DNA from 2 places in the Micromonospora sp. NPDC049801 genome. Region 1 is predicted to be linked to the other one. Evidence: predicted binding sites of a transcription regulator. Region 1 holds the regulator's gene; the other holds the start of a gene.
What was found. The regulator HrcA, encoded in region 1, represses chaperone genes, less so after heat shock. The targets are predictions, from matches to a motif close to GGTTNGCACNCTCNNNNNGAGNGTGCNAACC.
Positions count from the first base shown of each region.

Region 2: the regulator HrcA is predicted to act here: its motif matches at 5,294-5,324, upstream of groL (chaperonin GroEL).

Region 1 is NZ_JBFAMS010000020.1:12,426-19,717, forward strand. It holds gene AB0I89_RS28920 (SDR family NAD(P)-dependent oxidoreductase) at 1-629, shown strand, start outside; gene AB0I89_RS28925 (enoyl-CoA hydratase-related protein) at 670-1,479, opposite strand; gene hemW (radical SAM family heme chaperone HemW) at 1,499-2,722, shown strand; gene AB0I89_RS28935 (DUF4870 domain-containing protein) at 2,785-3,426, opposite strand; gene hrcA (heat-inducible transcriptional repressor HrcA) at 3,638-4,660, shown strand; gene dnaJ (molecular chaperone DnaJ) at 4,734-5,882, shown strand; gene AB0I89_RS28950 (16S rRNA (uracil(1498)-N(3))-methyltransferase) at 5,884-6,618, shown strand; gene AB0I89_RS28955 (SDR family oxidoreductase) at 6,914-7,292, opposite strand, start outside.
Region 2 is NZ_JBFAMS010000011.1:118,474-125,765, reverse strand. It holds gene AB0I89_RS20590 (S8 family serine peptidase) at 1-2,121, shown strand, start outside; gene AB0I89_RS20585 (GNAT family N-acetyltransferase) at 2,161-3,096, shown strand; gene AB0I89_RS20580 (hypothetical protein) at 3,173-3,418, shown strand; gene groL (chaperonin GroEL) at 3,477-5,099, opposite strand; gene AB0I89_RS20570 (hypothetical protein) at 5,372-6,589, opposite strand; gene AB0I89_RS20565 (cold-shock protein) at 6,704-6,907, opposite strand; gene AB0I89_RS20560 (GNAT family N-acetyltransferase) at 7,192-7,292, shown strand, end outside.

The sequences.
Region 1 (7,292 bases):
CGGTCGACCTCGTCCGGGCCGCCGGTGGGGAGATGACGAGCGTCGCGCCCGTCGACCTGACCGACCCGGAACAGGTCCGTCAGCTCGTCGAGGACGCCGTGGCCGCGTACGGGGGGCTCGACGTCGTCTACAACAACGCGGCCGCGCTGCGCTTCGGCCCCCTGCCGGACTTCTCGGTCGACGACTGGCGGTACACGATCGCCGGTGAACTCGACATTCCGTACCTGGTGTCGAAGTTCGCCTGGCCGTACCTCGTCCGGCGCGGTGGCGGCGTCATCATCAACGCGGCCTCGATGGCCGGGATGATCGCAGGTCACGTCCCGCCGATGGTCGGCCACACGGCGGCGAACGCCGGCATCATCGGCATGACCCGCCAGCTCGCGCTCGAAGGGGCGCCGCACGGCATCCGGGCGGTGGCGGTCAGCCCCGGACCCATCCTCACCCCGGCCAGTGAACGCGACCTGGGGGACGACCAGGAGGCCCGGGACGCGATCACGGCGAAGACGCTGCTCAAGCGCTTCGCCCGCCCCGAGGAGGTCGCCGAGCTGGTGGTCTTCCTCGCCTCGGACCGGGCGTCGTACATCACCGGCGCCAACTACGCGGTCGACGGTGGCGCGACGGCGTGGTGACCCTTCGGGGCGCCGCCGCAGCCGGCCGACGTCCGCGGTCCTACCCGGCCTGGTCACCGCGTTCGGCGTCCAGAGCGGCCACCCATCGCGGCGACCTCTTCTCCCGGAACGCCGTGACCCCCTCGCGGCCCTCGTCGGAGAGGAAGTAGCCGGTCGAGAGCGCGGCGAGACGGGCCAGGTCACCGCGCAGCTCGGCGGTGCCCGGCCGGCGCAGCAGATCCTTCGCGCCGGCCAGCGCGCCGGGCGCGCCGCGGACCAGGGAGTCGCAGTAGCCCCGCACCACGTCGTCCAGCTCCTGGGCCGGCACCGAGGCCGTCACCAGGCCGACCTCGACGGCACGCCGCCCGTCGAAGGTGTTCCCGGTCAGGTACAGCTCGGCGGCGGCGCGCGGGTGCAGCCGGGGCAGCACGGTCGCCGAGATCACCGCCGGGATCACCCCGATGCGGACCTCGGTGAACGCGAACGTCGCCTCGTCGGCGCAGACCGCGAGATCGGCGGCGGCGATGAGGCCGAGTCCGCCGGCCCGCGCGGGCCCGGCGACCCGGGCCAGGATCGGCTTCGGGCACTCCCAGAGCGCCGCCAGCACGTCGCCCAGCATGCCGGCGGGCACGGTTCCGCTGGCGTACGCCGCGGCGGTCTCCTTCAGGTCCGCGCCGGAGCAGAAGACCGGCCCGGTGTGGTCGAGCACGATCACCCGGACTGCGTCGTCGGCCACCGCGTCCGTCAGCCCCGCCAGCAACTGGGTCATCAGGGCGGTGGAGAGCGCGTTGCGGTTGTGCGGGCTGTCCAGGGTGAGGGTGGTCACCCCACGGGCCGTGGCGACCCGCACGAGCACGTCGGGAGAGGTCATGCCGGGCACACTAGTGGCCATGCCCGGCGTCCTTCCAGATGGTGAGACCGTCCCCGGCGACGGATCGTTGCCCGCCACCGCCACCACGGCGGTCGGCGCGCGCGGCTTCGGCGTGTACGTCCACGTCCCGTTCTGCGCCAGTCGCTGCGGCTACTGCGACTTCAACACGTACACGGCCGCCGAGCTGGGTGGGGGCGCGAGCCGCGAGGCGTACGCCGACACCGTGCTGGCCGAGCTGGCGCTCGCCGCCCGGGTGCTCGGCGACAACCCGCCACCCCGCGTCGACACCGTCTTCGTCGGTGGCGGCACGCCCACCCTGCTCCCCGCCGACGACCTGGCCCGCATCCTCGAGGGCATCGACCGCACCTGGGGGCTCGCCGCCGACGCCGAGGTGACCACCGAGGCGAATCCGGAGTCGGTCACACCGGAGTCGCTGAAGCTGCTGCGCACGGCCGGCTACACCCGGATCTCGCTGGGCATGCAGTCCGCGTCGCCCGGTGTGCTGGCGATCCTGGACCGTAAACACAGCGCCGGCCGGGCCACCGCCGCCGCCCGCGAGGCGCGCGAGGCCGGGTTCGACCACGTCAACCTGGACCTGATCTACGGCACGCCGGGGGAACGGGCCGAGGACTTCGCCGGCACGCTGGAGCAGGTCGTCGACGCCGGGGTCGACCACGTCAGCGCGTACGCCCTCATCGTGGAGGACGGCACCCGGCTCGCCGCGCGGATGAAGCGCGGCGAGGTGCCGTACCCCAGTGACGACGTGGCGGCGGACCGCTACCTGGCCGCGGAGGCCGCCCTCGACGCGGCCGGCCTCTCCTGGTACGAGGTGTCCAACTGGGCGCGCGCCGACGAGGCCCGGTGCCGGCACAACCTGCTCTACTGGACCGGCGCCGACTGGTGGGGCCTGGGCCCGGGCGCGCACAGCCACGTCGGCGGGGTGCGCTGGTGGAACGTGAAGCACCCCACCACGTACGCCCAGCGGCTGGCGGCCGGCGCGTCACCCGGCCTGGCCCGCGAGGTGCTGACCACGGACGAGGCGCACATGGAGGACGTGATGCTCCGGCTGCGGCTCGCCAGCGGACTGCCGCTGGGGGTGCTCGACGACGCCGGCCGGGCCGGTGCCGCGCGGGCCCTCGCCGACGGTCTGCTGGACGCCGAGAGGTACGCCGCCGGACGGGCGGTCCTCACCCTGCGCGGCCGGCTGCTCGCCGACGCGGTCGTGCGGGACCTGCTGCCCTGAGCCGGACGCCCGCCCGGCCGGCGGCGGTGTGCCGGACCGGCCGGGGGAGCGGCCGGCCCGGATCACTTGATGAGGTTGGCGGAGAGCGGGTAGCGGTAGAGCTGCCCCTCGTTGGCCTTGATGCCGGCGAGGATGCCGCACACGGCTCCGAGCACGACGGCCGCCACGACGCCGATGAAGCCGATGAAGATGCAGGACAGCACCCAGCCGACCAGGCCGACGATCGACCAGACGAGCTGGAAGTTGAGCGCCGACACGGCGTGCGCCCGGACGGTCGGGGACTGGCTGCCCCGGGCCAGCAACGCCACCAGCGGGGCGATCCAGCCGAGCACGCCCGCGCTGATGATCATCCCGGCCGCGCCGCCGAAGTGGGCGACGAGCGCCCAGGTCTTGTCCTCGTTGTTGGCGTAACCGCCGCCGGGGCCGCCGTACGCGCCGCCGGTCGGATACCCGCCAGTCGTGCCACCCGGCGGGGGGTAACCCCCTGGTGGGGGGTAGCCGCCCGGCGGAGGGTAGCCGCCCGACGGCGGTTGGTCACCGGTGGGCGGCGGATAGCCACCGGCTGGGGGATAGCCGCCCGGGCCGGGCGCCCCGGACAGTGGTGCGGTGGGCGGCTCGGCCGACGAGGACGAGCCGGGGAGATTCGGCTCCGGCGGGTAGTTGCCGGGGTCTCCCGCGCCGGGAGGGCGAGGTGGTTCAGTCATGGTTGTCACGGTAGGTGCCGTGAGCAACGCCGCACCAGAGCGACATCGCCCTGTCGTCCGGGCCGATCGGCCCGCGGGATGTCACGGGCCGTCGTTGATCATCGCGTCGGCGGGCACGCCGACGTAGACTGGCACTCGTTACAGTCGAGTGCCAGGACGGTCCGTCGGCCCGGGTGGGCCGGCGGCCGACGTGCGACAGGAGGTGCGGAGGATGGGTCTGGACGACCGGAAGCTCGCCGTGCTCCGCGCCATCGTCGAGGACTACGTCTCGACCCAGGAGCCGGTCGGCAGCAAGGCGCTGGTCGAGCGGCACCAGCTCGGGGTCTCCCCGGCGACGGTCCGCAACGACATGGCCGTGCTGGAGGAGGAGGGCTACATCCGGCAGCCGCACACCAGCGCCGGCCGGGTGCCCACCGACCGTGGCTACCGGCTCTTCGTCGACCGGCTGTCCCGGGTCAAGCCGCTCAGTCCGGCCGAACGCCGGGCCATCGAGCGCTTCCTCGTCGGGGCCGTCGACCTCGACGACGTGGTCCACCGCACCGTACGGCTGCTCGCCCAGTTGACCCGGCAGGTGGCCGTGGTGCAGTACCCGAGCCTCGCCCGCTCCTCGGTCCGCCACCTGGAGCTGGTGCCGATCTCCACCACCCGGCTGATGCTCGTGATGATCGCGGACACCGGCCGGGTGGAGCAGCGGCTGGTGGAGCTGCCCGGACCGGTGCCCGCCGATGACGTCACCGACCTGCGTCGCCTGGTCAACGAGAAACTCGCCGGTGAGCGCATGTCGGACACCCCACCGCTGGTGCAGGCGCTGGTGGAAGAGGCGCCGGTGCAGCTGCGCCCGGCCATGACCACGCTCTCCACCGTCCTGCTGGAGACGCTCGTCGAGCGGCACGAGGAACGCATCGCCCTGGCCGGCACCGCCAACCTGACCCGGGGTGGTCTGCTCGACTTCCAGGGTTCGCTGCGGCCCATCCTGGAGGCGTTGGAGGAGGAGGTCGTGCTCCTCAAGCTCATCGGCGAGACCGAGCCCAGCACGACCCGGGTGCTGATCGGCGACGAGAACGAGTTCGACAACCTGCGTGCCGCCTCGGTGGTCAGCACCGGGTACGGCCCGGGGGCCACCATCGTGGGCGGCCTGGGAGTGCTGGGGCCGACCCGGATGGACTACCCCGGCAATATCGCCATGGTGCGCGCCGTGGCACGCTACGTGGGCGAGCTGCTGGCCCAGAACTGACCAGTCAGGGCCGACGGCCGGCTGCGGCCGCCGGTCGGCGCAACGCGAGACGAACATGAGGACACGGAACGCAGTGGCCAGGGACTACTACGGCATCCTCGGTGTCAGCCGGGAAGCCTCCGATGACGAGATCAAGCGCGCCTACCGCAAGCTGGCACGCCAGTTCCACCCGGACGTCAATCCGGACCCGGAGGCCCAGGAGAAGTTCAAGGACATCAACGCCGCGTACGAGGTCCTCTCGGACGACCGGAAGCGGCAGATCGTCGACCTGGGTGGCGACCCGCTCGCCCCCGGCGGCGGGGGCGCGGGCGGCCCGGGTGGTCCGGGGGGAGCCGGCCCGTTCGTCGGTTTCCAGGACATCATGGACGCGTTCTTCGGTGGCGCCGCGGGCGGCGCCGGCCGCGGGCCGCGTCCACGGACCCGTCCGGGCGCGGACGCGATCCTGCGCCTCGAACTGGACCTGCACGAGACGGCGTTCGGCGTGGAGGCCCCGATCACCGTGGACACCGCCGTGCTCTGCACCACCTGCTCGGGCGCCGGCACCGCGGCCGGTACCCACCTGGCCACCTGCGAGGCGTGCGCCGGCCGGGGCGAGGTGCAGTCCGTGCAGCGCACCTTCCTCGGCCAGGTGGTCTCGGCCCGGCCGTGCACCGTCTGCCAGGGCTACGGCACCACCATCCCGCACCCCTGCCCGACCTGCGCCGGCGACGGCCGGGTACGCACCCGCCGATCGCTCACCGTCAAGATCCCGGCCGGCGTCGAGGACGGCATGCGGATCCGGCTGGCCCAGCAGGGTGAGGTGGGCCCGGGCGGTGGCACCGCCGGCGACCTCTACGTGGAGATCCACGAGCGTCCGCACGACGTCTACTCCCGCAAGGGTGACGACCTGCACTGCCGCGTCACCGTGCCGATGACCGCCGCCGCGCTGGGCACCCGGCTCACCATCAAGACGCTGGACAGCGAGGAGACCGTCGACGTCAAGGCCGGCACCCAGCCGGCCAGCACGCTGCGACTGCGCGCCCGGGGCGTACCGCACCTGCGCGGCACCGGCCGGGGCGACCTCTACGTGCACCTGGACGTCCGGACGCCCACCAAGCTCGACCCCGACCAGGAGAAGATGCTGCGCGACTTCGCCAAGACCCGGGGCGAGGAGGTCGCCGAGCTGACCAAGCAGGGCGGCTTCTTCTCCCGGATGCGCGACGCGTTCAACGGGCACGCCTGAGGTGTCGGCGCCGCTGTTCCTGGTGGAGGCGCTGCCCACCGGTGACGCGCTGACCCTGGACGGCCCGGAGGGGCACCACGCCGCAACCGTGCAGCGGCTGCGCGTCGGCGAGGAGCTGCTGCTCGCCGACGGTCGGGGCGGCACGGCCGCCGCCGTGGTCACCACCGTCGGCCGGGGCAGCCTGGAGGTCGCGGTCACCTCCCGGGGGTACGCGGACGCGCCCGTACCCCGGATCGTCACCGTGCAGGGCATCGCCAAGGGTGACCGGGGCGAGCTGGCCGTGCAGGCGATGACCGAGGTCGGGGTGGACGAGATCGTGCCCTGGGCGGCGTCGCGCTCGGTGGCCCAGTGGCGCGGCGACCGGGGCGTACGCGCACGCGAGAAATGGGTGGCCACCGCCCGCGAGGCGGCGAAACAGGCCCGCCGGCCCTGGCTGCCCGTCGTGGCCGGCGCGCCGGACGAGTCCACCGCCACGGTCGCCCGCCGGATCGCCGGCGCCGCCGCCGGGTTCGTCCTGCACGAGGAAGCCGACGAGCCGCTGACCGGCGTCGACCTGCCGTCGGCCGGGGAGATCGTCCTGGTGGTCGGCCCCGAGGGCGGCATCGACCGGGCCGAACTGACGGCCTTCCGTGAGGCCGGTGGCCGGCCGGTACGCCTCGGGCCGGAGGTGCTGCGTACCTCCACGGCCGGCGTGGCCGCGCTCAGCGTGCTCGCCACCCGCCTCGGCCGCTGGTAGTCGCCCACCCCCGACTCGCCGCCACCCTGCCGCCGCTGGCTTCGGCCGCCACCCTGCCGCCGCTGGCTTCGGCCGCCAGCCTGGGCCCGCGTTCGCTTCGGCCGCTGGTGCCTGCGGCTCGCGGGCCGGTGATGCGGGCGGATCGGAGCCGCTCACTCCTGTGAGCGTGATGCCTGTCAGTCATCAAGATGACTGACAGGCATCACGCTCACAGTGGTGTCGGCCGTCCGCCCGCAGGAGGCGCAGCGCACCGCCGGTCGGTCGGCGAACGCCGCGCCGAGCGTGAATCGCGAGGTCAGCTGCGTAGGTACGAAGCGCCGTTGAGGTCGACGATCGTGCCGGAGGCCCACTCGGCCTCGGGCGAGGCCAGCCAGTGCACCGCTGCCGCGATCTCCTCCGGCCGGGCCACCCGGTCGAACGGGCTCTGCGCCCGGATCGCCGCGCCCCGCTCGCCGCGCAGGTGCTCGGTCGTCATGTCGGTCGCCACGAAACCCGGCGCCACCGTGGCGACCGTGATGCCGTACGGCGCGAGCGCCACGGCGAGGGACTGACCGAGCGCGTTCAGCCCCGCCTTGCTGGCGCCGTACGCCGGCTGCTCCGGCTCGCCCCGGAACGCGCCCCGGGAGGACACGTTGACGATCCGGCCACCCCGCTGGCGCAGGTGCTGGGCGGCG
Region 2 (7,292 bases), on a different contig from region 1:
ACCGATGCCGCCCCGACCGTCGCCGCGCGGACCGAATCCGACCCGGGGCGGGCCGACGCCGTGCGGACGGGGGCCACCGGTGACGCGGAGCTGGCGGGGCGCGGCTCGCGTCGGCCGGGCGCGGTGCCGCTGCTGGCGGTCGCCGCCGGGTTGGCGCTGTTGCTGCCGTGGGCCTGGCTGGGCGCGCTCGGCGGCCTGCTGGAGACCGTCCTCGCGGTCCTGGCAGCCGCCTCGCTGGGCGGGCTGGCCGCCATGCTGCTGGACGCCACCTTCTGGTCCCGGTTCGCGGTCGGCCGGCCACCCCGACCGGCCCGCCTGGTGCTGGTCGGTGGCCTCGTCGCCGGGTTGGCGCTGCTGCTGCTCGCGGCCGGGACGGGCCAGTCCGGCGCGCAGCTGCCCGCCCTGCTGACGCTGCCGCCGACCGGTTTCGTGCTCGCCGCGCTCTGGGCCGCGACCTGGCGGCCGGCCACCGGGAGACTGGTCGCGGCCTCGCAGCCCGGCGTCGACACGACCGATCCGGTCCGCGTGGGCCGGGTCGCGACCGGCTGGCTGGTGGGCCTGGCCGCCCTCGGGCCGCTGGCCTTCACCGATCCGGAAGAGATCACTCTGCTGCTGGTCGGCACCCGCGACGTGCCGTTCTGGGTTGCGGCCGCCGCCGGCGTCGGCCTCGCCGTCGCGGTCGTCCTCGCCATCGGGTACGCGGTGCTGCTGGCCCGCCCGGCGGCACGTACCCCGAGTCGCCGGGTGGCCACGCTGGCGGCGGCGGTCCTGCTGGTGGCGGTGGGCGTGGTCGACGCCGGGCCCGGTCAGCCCGGCCTGTACGGCGAGCGGCTGCTGGTGGTGCTGCGCGAGCAGGCCGACCTGAGCGGCATCCCGGCCGGCGCAACGGGACAGGCCGGGCGGGATACCCGGGCAACGGAGGTCTACCGGCGGCTGGTGGCGACCGCCGACCGTACGCAGGCCGACCTGCGCCGCACGGCGGGGCGGCTACGGCTCGACCCGGTGCCGTACTACCTGGTCAACGCGGTCGAGGTGGACGGTGGTCCGGCCGTGCGCGCCTGGCTCGCCCGTCGGCCCGAGGTGGCCCGGGTGCTGATCAGCCAGCGTCTACGGCCCCTGCCCGCCCCGGCGGGGCAGACCCGGGGCACCGCGCCGGCACCGACCGGCCCGGAGTGGAACATCCGTCAGCTCGGCGCGGACCGGGTCTGGTCCCAGCTCGGGGCGACCGGCGCGGGGATCGTGGTCGGCAGTTCCGATTCCGGCGTGGACGGCAGCCATCCAGCGCTGCGGCCCGGGTTCCGGGGCGGTGACGACTCCTGGTACGACCCGTGGGACGGCACCCGGGCACCGAACGACCAGGGCGGGCACGGCACCCACACGGTGGGCAGCGCGGTCGGGCGCAACGGCATCGGCGTGGCCCCGGACGCGCAGTGGGTGGGCTGCGTCAACCTGGACCGCAACCTGGGCAGCCCGGGGCACTACCTGGACTGCCTCCAGTTCATGCTGGCGCCGTTCCCCGCGGGGGGTGACCCGTTCACCGACGGCCGGCCGGAGCGCGCCCCGCAGGTGCTGACCAACTCGTGGAGCTGCCCCTCGATCGAGGGTTGCGACCGGGGCGCGTTGCTGCCGGCCACCACGGCGCTGGACGCGGCCGGGATCTTCGTGGTCGCCGCCGCCGGGAACAGCGGCCCGTGGTGCGCGTCGATCGACGAACCACCCGCGCCGTACGCGAACGTGCTGACCGTGGGCGCGGTGGACGCGCAGCGACGCGTCGCGGAGTTCTCCTCGCGCGGGCCGGTGGAGGGCGGCGCGGGCAAGCCGGACGTGCTGGCCCCCGGGGTGGGGGTCGTCTCGGCCATGCCCGGCGGCGGGTACGCGGCGCTGGACGGCACGTCGATGGCGACCCCGCAGGTGGCGGGAGTGGTCGCGCTCATGTGGTCGGCGAACCCGGCGCTGATCGGCGATCTGACCCGGACCCGGCAGATCCTGCGGGACACCGCCACGCCGGCCGAGCCGACGTACCGCTCACGCAATCCGAGTGACGCCTGCGGCACCCCGGCGAACGTCACCGGCGCCGGGCAGGTCGACGCGTACGCCGCCGTCCGCGCCGCCCGGGGGTGAGCAGGGCGGGAGGCGGCGGGTGATCTAGGGTCGGCACCCATGGACGCCGAGATCACCGTCACCGAGCTGGCCCTCGATCTCGCGCCCGCCGTGGCGCGGCTCTGCGCGCAGGCCCTCGACCTGCCCGAGGACGCCGCCGAGGCGGACGCCGTCGTGGACGTCCTCTGGCCGCGGGCCGCCGTCGACCGGACGGTGATCGGGCTGGGGGCGTACCGGGCCGGCGACCTGGTCGGGGTGCTGCTCTGCTCGGTGTCGCCGACGGAGCCGGGCATCGGGCACGTGGACCTGGTCGCCGTACTGCCGGGGCAGCGTCGCCGGGGCGTGGGCCGCAGCCTGGTCGCCCGGGCCGAGCGGGCGCTCGCCGAGCACGGCGTGACCGAGGTGCTGCTGGCCGGAAACCCGCCGTACTACGCCTGGCCGGGCATCGACGTGCGGTACACGCCGGCGGTGTGCGCGGCCCTCGCGCTCGGCTACCAGCAGGACCGGACCGCCTGGAACATGACGGCGGACCTGTCGTACGACGAGTCCCCGGCGCTGCGGTCGACGGAGGCCGCCGAGCGGCGGCTGGCCGGGCAGGGCATCACGGTACGGCGGGCCGAGCCCGCTGACCTGCCGGCGCTGACCGCGTTCGCCCGGTCCACCTTCGGCGGCGCCTGGGACGGTGAGCTGGCCGGATCGGTGGGCCGCGAGGGGGCCGGCTGCCACCTGGCGGAGCGGGCCGGCGAGGTGCTGGGCTTCGCCGCCTACGGATCGTCCCGGCCGAGCTGGTTCGGGCCGATGGGCACCGCCCCGGCCGCCGAGGGCTCGGGCATCGGCGGAGTGCTGCTGCGACGCTGCCTGCGGGATCAGCGTGCGGCGGGACTGGACCGGGCGGAGATCGGCTGGGTGGGGCCGGTGCCGTTCTACTCGGGCAGCGCGGGTGCGCGGATCGAGCGGGTCTTCTTCCTGTACCGGCGACGGCTTGGGGCCGAATAGCGGTCAAATGGGACATTGACCCATTCGTCCGCGTCGGGCATCGACGCCCCCTACCGTTTCGGTAGAGGAGGCAGCCATGACCACGGATGACGACCAGACCGAGGACGGCCCGCCGATCACCTGGAAACCGGCCGACGAACTGCCCGGCCAACTGCCGTTCGACCGGTTGGACTACGGCGACGCCGAACAACTGGCCGAGATGAGCACCGACGGCCGACCGGCGACCGAGGAACCGCAGGAGATGGTGGACGCGCCGATCCGGTCGCTGCCGCCGTACGACCGGGCGCAGAAGCGCCGCAACCAGCGTCCACTGCCCACCTGACGACGAACGGGGCGGACCACGTCAGCGGCCCGCCCCGTTCGGTGTGTCGGAACTGGACTCAGAAGTCCATGTCCCCGCCACCCGGGCCAGCCGGGGCAGCCGGGGTCTTCTCCGGCTTGTCCGCGACGACGGCCTCGGTGGTGAGGAACAGCGCGGCGATCGACGACGCGTTCTGCAGCGCCGAGCGCGTCACCTTGGCCGGGTCGATGATGCCCGCGGCCAGCAGGTCGACGTACTCGCCGTTGGCGGCGTTGAGGCCGTGACCCGCTTCGAGGTTACGGACCTTCTCCACCACGACGCCGCCCTCGAGGCCGGCGTTAACGGCGATCTGCCGCAGCGGGGCGTCCAGCGCGACCTTGACGATGTTGGCACCGGTCGCCTCGTCGCCGACCAGGTCCAGCTTGTCGAAGGCGGTCTTGCCGGCCTGCACCAGCGCGACGCCACCACCGGGGACGATGCCCTCCTCGACGGCCGCCTTCGCGTTGCGAACGGCGTCCTCGATGCGGTGCTTGCGCTCCTTCAGCTCGACCTCGGTGGCCGCGCCGACCTTGATGACCGCAACGCCACCGGCCAGCTTGGCCAGCCGCTCCTGCAGCTTCTCGCGGTCGTAGTCGGAGTCGCTCTTGTCGATCTCGGCCCGGATCTGGTTGACCCGGCCCTGGATCTGCTCGGCGTCACCGGCACCGTCGACGATGGTGGTCTCGTCCTTGGTGACGACGACCTTGCGGGCGTGGCCCAGCATGTCGACGCTGACGGCGTCGAGCTTGAGACCGACCTCCTCGCTGATGACCTGGCCGCCGGTGAGGATGGCGATGTCGCCCAGCATGGCCTTGCGGCGGTCACCGAAGCCCGGCGCCTTGACGGCGACCGACTTGAAGGTGCCCCGGACCTTGTTGACGACCAGGGTGGCCAGGGCCTCGCCCTCGATGTCCTCGGCGATGATCAGCAGCGGCTTGCCGCCCTGCATGACCTTCTCCAGGATCGGGAGCAGGTCCTTCACCGACGAGATCTTGCTGTTGACGATCAGGATGTACGGGTCGTCGAAGACGGCCTCCATACGCTCCGGGTCGGTCATGAAGTAGGCCGAGATGTAGCCCTTGTCGAAGCGCATACCCTCGGTGAGCTCCAGCTCCAGCCCGAAGGTGTTGCTCTCCTCGACGGTGATGACGCCTTCCTTGCCGACCTTGTCCATCGCCTCGGCGATGATCTCGCCGACAGTGCTGTCGCCAGCGGAGATGGAGGCGGTGGAGGCGATCTGCTCCTTGGTCTCGACGTCCTTGGCGAGCTTGGACAGCTCCTCCGAGACGCTCGCGACCGCGGCCTCGATGCCCCGCTTCAGGGCCATCGGGTTGGCGCCGGCGGCCACGTTGCGCAGGCCCTCGCGAACCAGGGCCTGGGCCAGGACGGTCGCCGTCGTCGTGCCGTCACCGGCAACGTCGTCGGTCTTCTTGGCGACCTCCTTGACCAGCTCAGCGCCGATCTTCTCGTACGGGTCCTCGAGCTCGATCTCCTTGGCGATGCTCACACCATCGTTGGTGATGGTGGGGGCACCCCACTTCTTCTCGAGCACGACGTTGCGGCCCTTGGGGCCGAGGGTCACCTTTACGGCGTCGGCGAGCTGGTTCATGCCCCGCTCGAGGCCGCGGCGCGCCTCTTCGTCGAACGCGATCATCTTGGCCATACGGCGTTGTCCTCCTGGACACTCACGGGCCACCCGAGATGTGTGCCCCGGATGGGCCGCCTGGTGTACGCACCTTGGGACGTCGCCACCTGGCGACGACGACGTCCTTCGGCCGGGCCGGATAGCCCGCGACGACCGGCCATGTGCTGCCCCGGTGTCTCCACACCGGCGCAACCAGGCCCCACCGTCCCGACCATTGGCACTCACGGTATGCGAGTGCCAATGACTTGTTTAGCACTCTCACCTGCCGAGTGCAAGCACGATGAGCCCGGTCAGTCGAGTTCCGCGGCCAGTGTGGCCCCGTTCACGGGCCCCTCATGAGCCCGTTGCTCGGCGTACGTGATCAGCAGACCGACCAACTGGGCGAGGTGGGCCGGCAGGGCCAGCACCGCCGTGACGGCGATGACCACCACCACCCCGACCGCAGGGCCCGGGGACGCGAACGGATCCTCGCCGAACGCGCCGGTGCCGGCGGACTCCAGGATGCCGGGCACCACGGTTCCGATGATCACCGCCGCGCCCACCAGGGCCACCCGGCCGAGCAGCATTCCGAGCCGGTCGTGGAACATCCGGAACGACCGGCCGATCGGGTTGTCCCGCTCGAACAGGTAGACCGGGCCGGCCATGCTCAACGCGAACGCCAGGTAGATCCCCGGCAGCACGCAGAAGCAGACTCCGATGCCGATGAGCAGGCTGACCAGCAGCGTCCAACCCCACAGGCCGACGGCCCGGCGCAGCCCGTACCGCAGCGCCGCGTCGAGCCGGGCGGGCCGGCCGGCCGCCTGCTGGGTGATCACCCAACTGCCCGCGGCCCAGCCCAGCGCCTGCACCAGGCCGATCAGCAGGCTGCCGCCGACCAGCACGACGACGAGGGTCAACAGGCTGGTGGCGAAGTTGTCCGGCAGCCCGGCCGACGGGTCCGTCTCGGCCTGCGCCGCCCAGGTGGGCGACGGGTCCAGACCGAACGAGATGACCGACAGCACCGCCGCCGGCAGGACCTGGGTGAGCAGCATGATCGGCACCAACTGCCGCCAGCCCCGACGCAGCGCGCCCCAGAACCGGTCGAACCAGCCCCCGATACCGGCGCCGGGCGGAGTGACCAGGGCGTCGTTCGGGTCGAGGCCGTAACCCGGCGGGTACCAGCCGACCGGTGCCCCCGGATACCACGGCTGACCGCCGTAGGGACCGGCCCCCGGCGGGTAGCCGCCGGTGGGCGGAAAGGCCCAGCCCTGCGGCGGCGGACCACCGGGCTGACCCCATGCTCCCTGGGCGGGACCCCAGCCCGGCGGCGGACCGGCGGGCTGACCCCACGCCTGCGCCGGGTCCCCGCTCTGCGGCGGCGGGCCCGCGTGCGGCAGGCCAGCGTCCGGGACGGGCGGGGTGCCCGGAACTGGTGACGCGCCGGAGCCGTCGCCGGGTGACGTCGGGTCGGGCCGGCTCGGCTCACCCGGCCCGGAGGGCGTGGCGGGTGGCGGCGGCTGGTCGGTCATGAACCCTCCTCAGCATCGGCTGGAACGGTTCACGATCTTCCCGGGCCGGCGTCCGCGCCGCAGCCCCGACTCGCCAGCCGGTCGCGCAACAGCCGGCGAGCAGATCGGGATCGGTCAGCCGATGACGCGGACGTGCTCCGCCTGCGGGCCCTTCTGACCCTGGGCGATCTCGAACTCGACCCGCTGACCGTCGTCGAGCGCCTTGTAGCCGTCCATCTCGATCGCGGAGAAGTGGACGAACACGTCCTGACCGCCGTCGACGGCGATGAAGCCGTAACCCTTCTCGGCGTTGAACCACTTCACAGAACCCTGTGCCACGGTGCACTTCCCTCACTCTGCGCGGCGTTGCCTGCCCGGCCGTCCGGCACCGCCGGACACCCACGAACCACCACCTCAGCGATCGACGGCGACCGTTGAAGGAGGTGATCGAAATCGCACGCTACACGAGGAGTGACGGGAGCGCACGACCACAAATCGGGCATAGTTCGTAGCGATCCGAGGCTCCGTCGGATTCATGACGATGGTTGCGTTTGGACCGGATGGAGGGGGTCTGGCGGCACGGGTCACCGGTGCGCGTCCGCCCCTGTGGTAGGCATGCGGTCATGAGCACCGACACGGGCTCCGCGCCCCTGCGGCAGGCGCGGATCCACCGGGTACGACCGCAGGACGCCGCCCGGATGCGGGCGCTGCGACTGGAGATGCT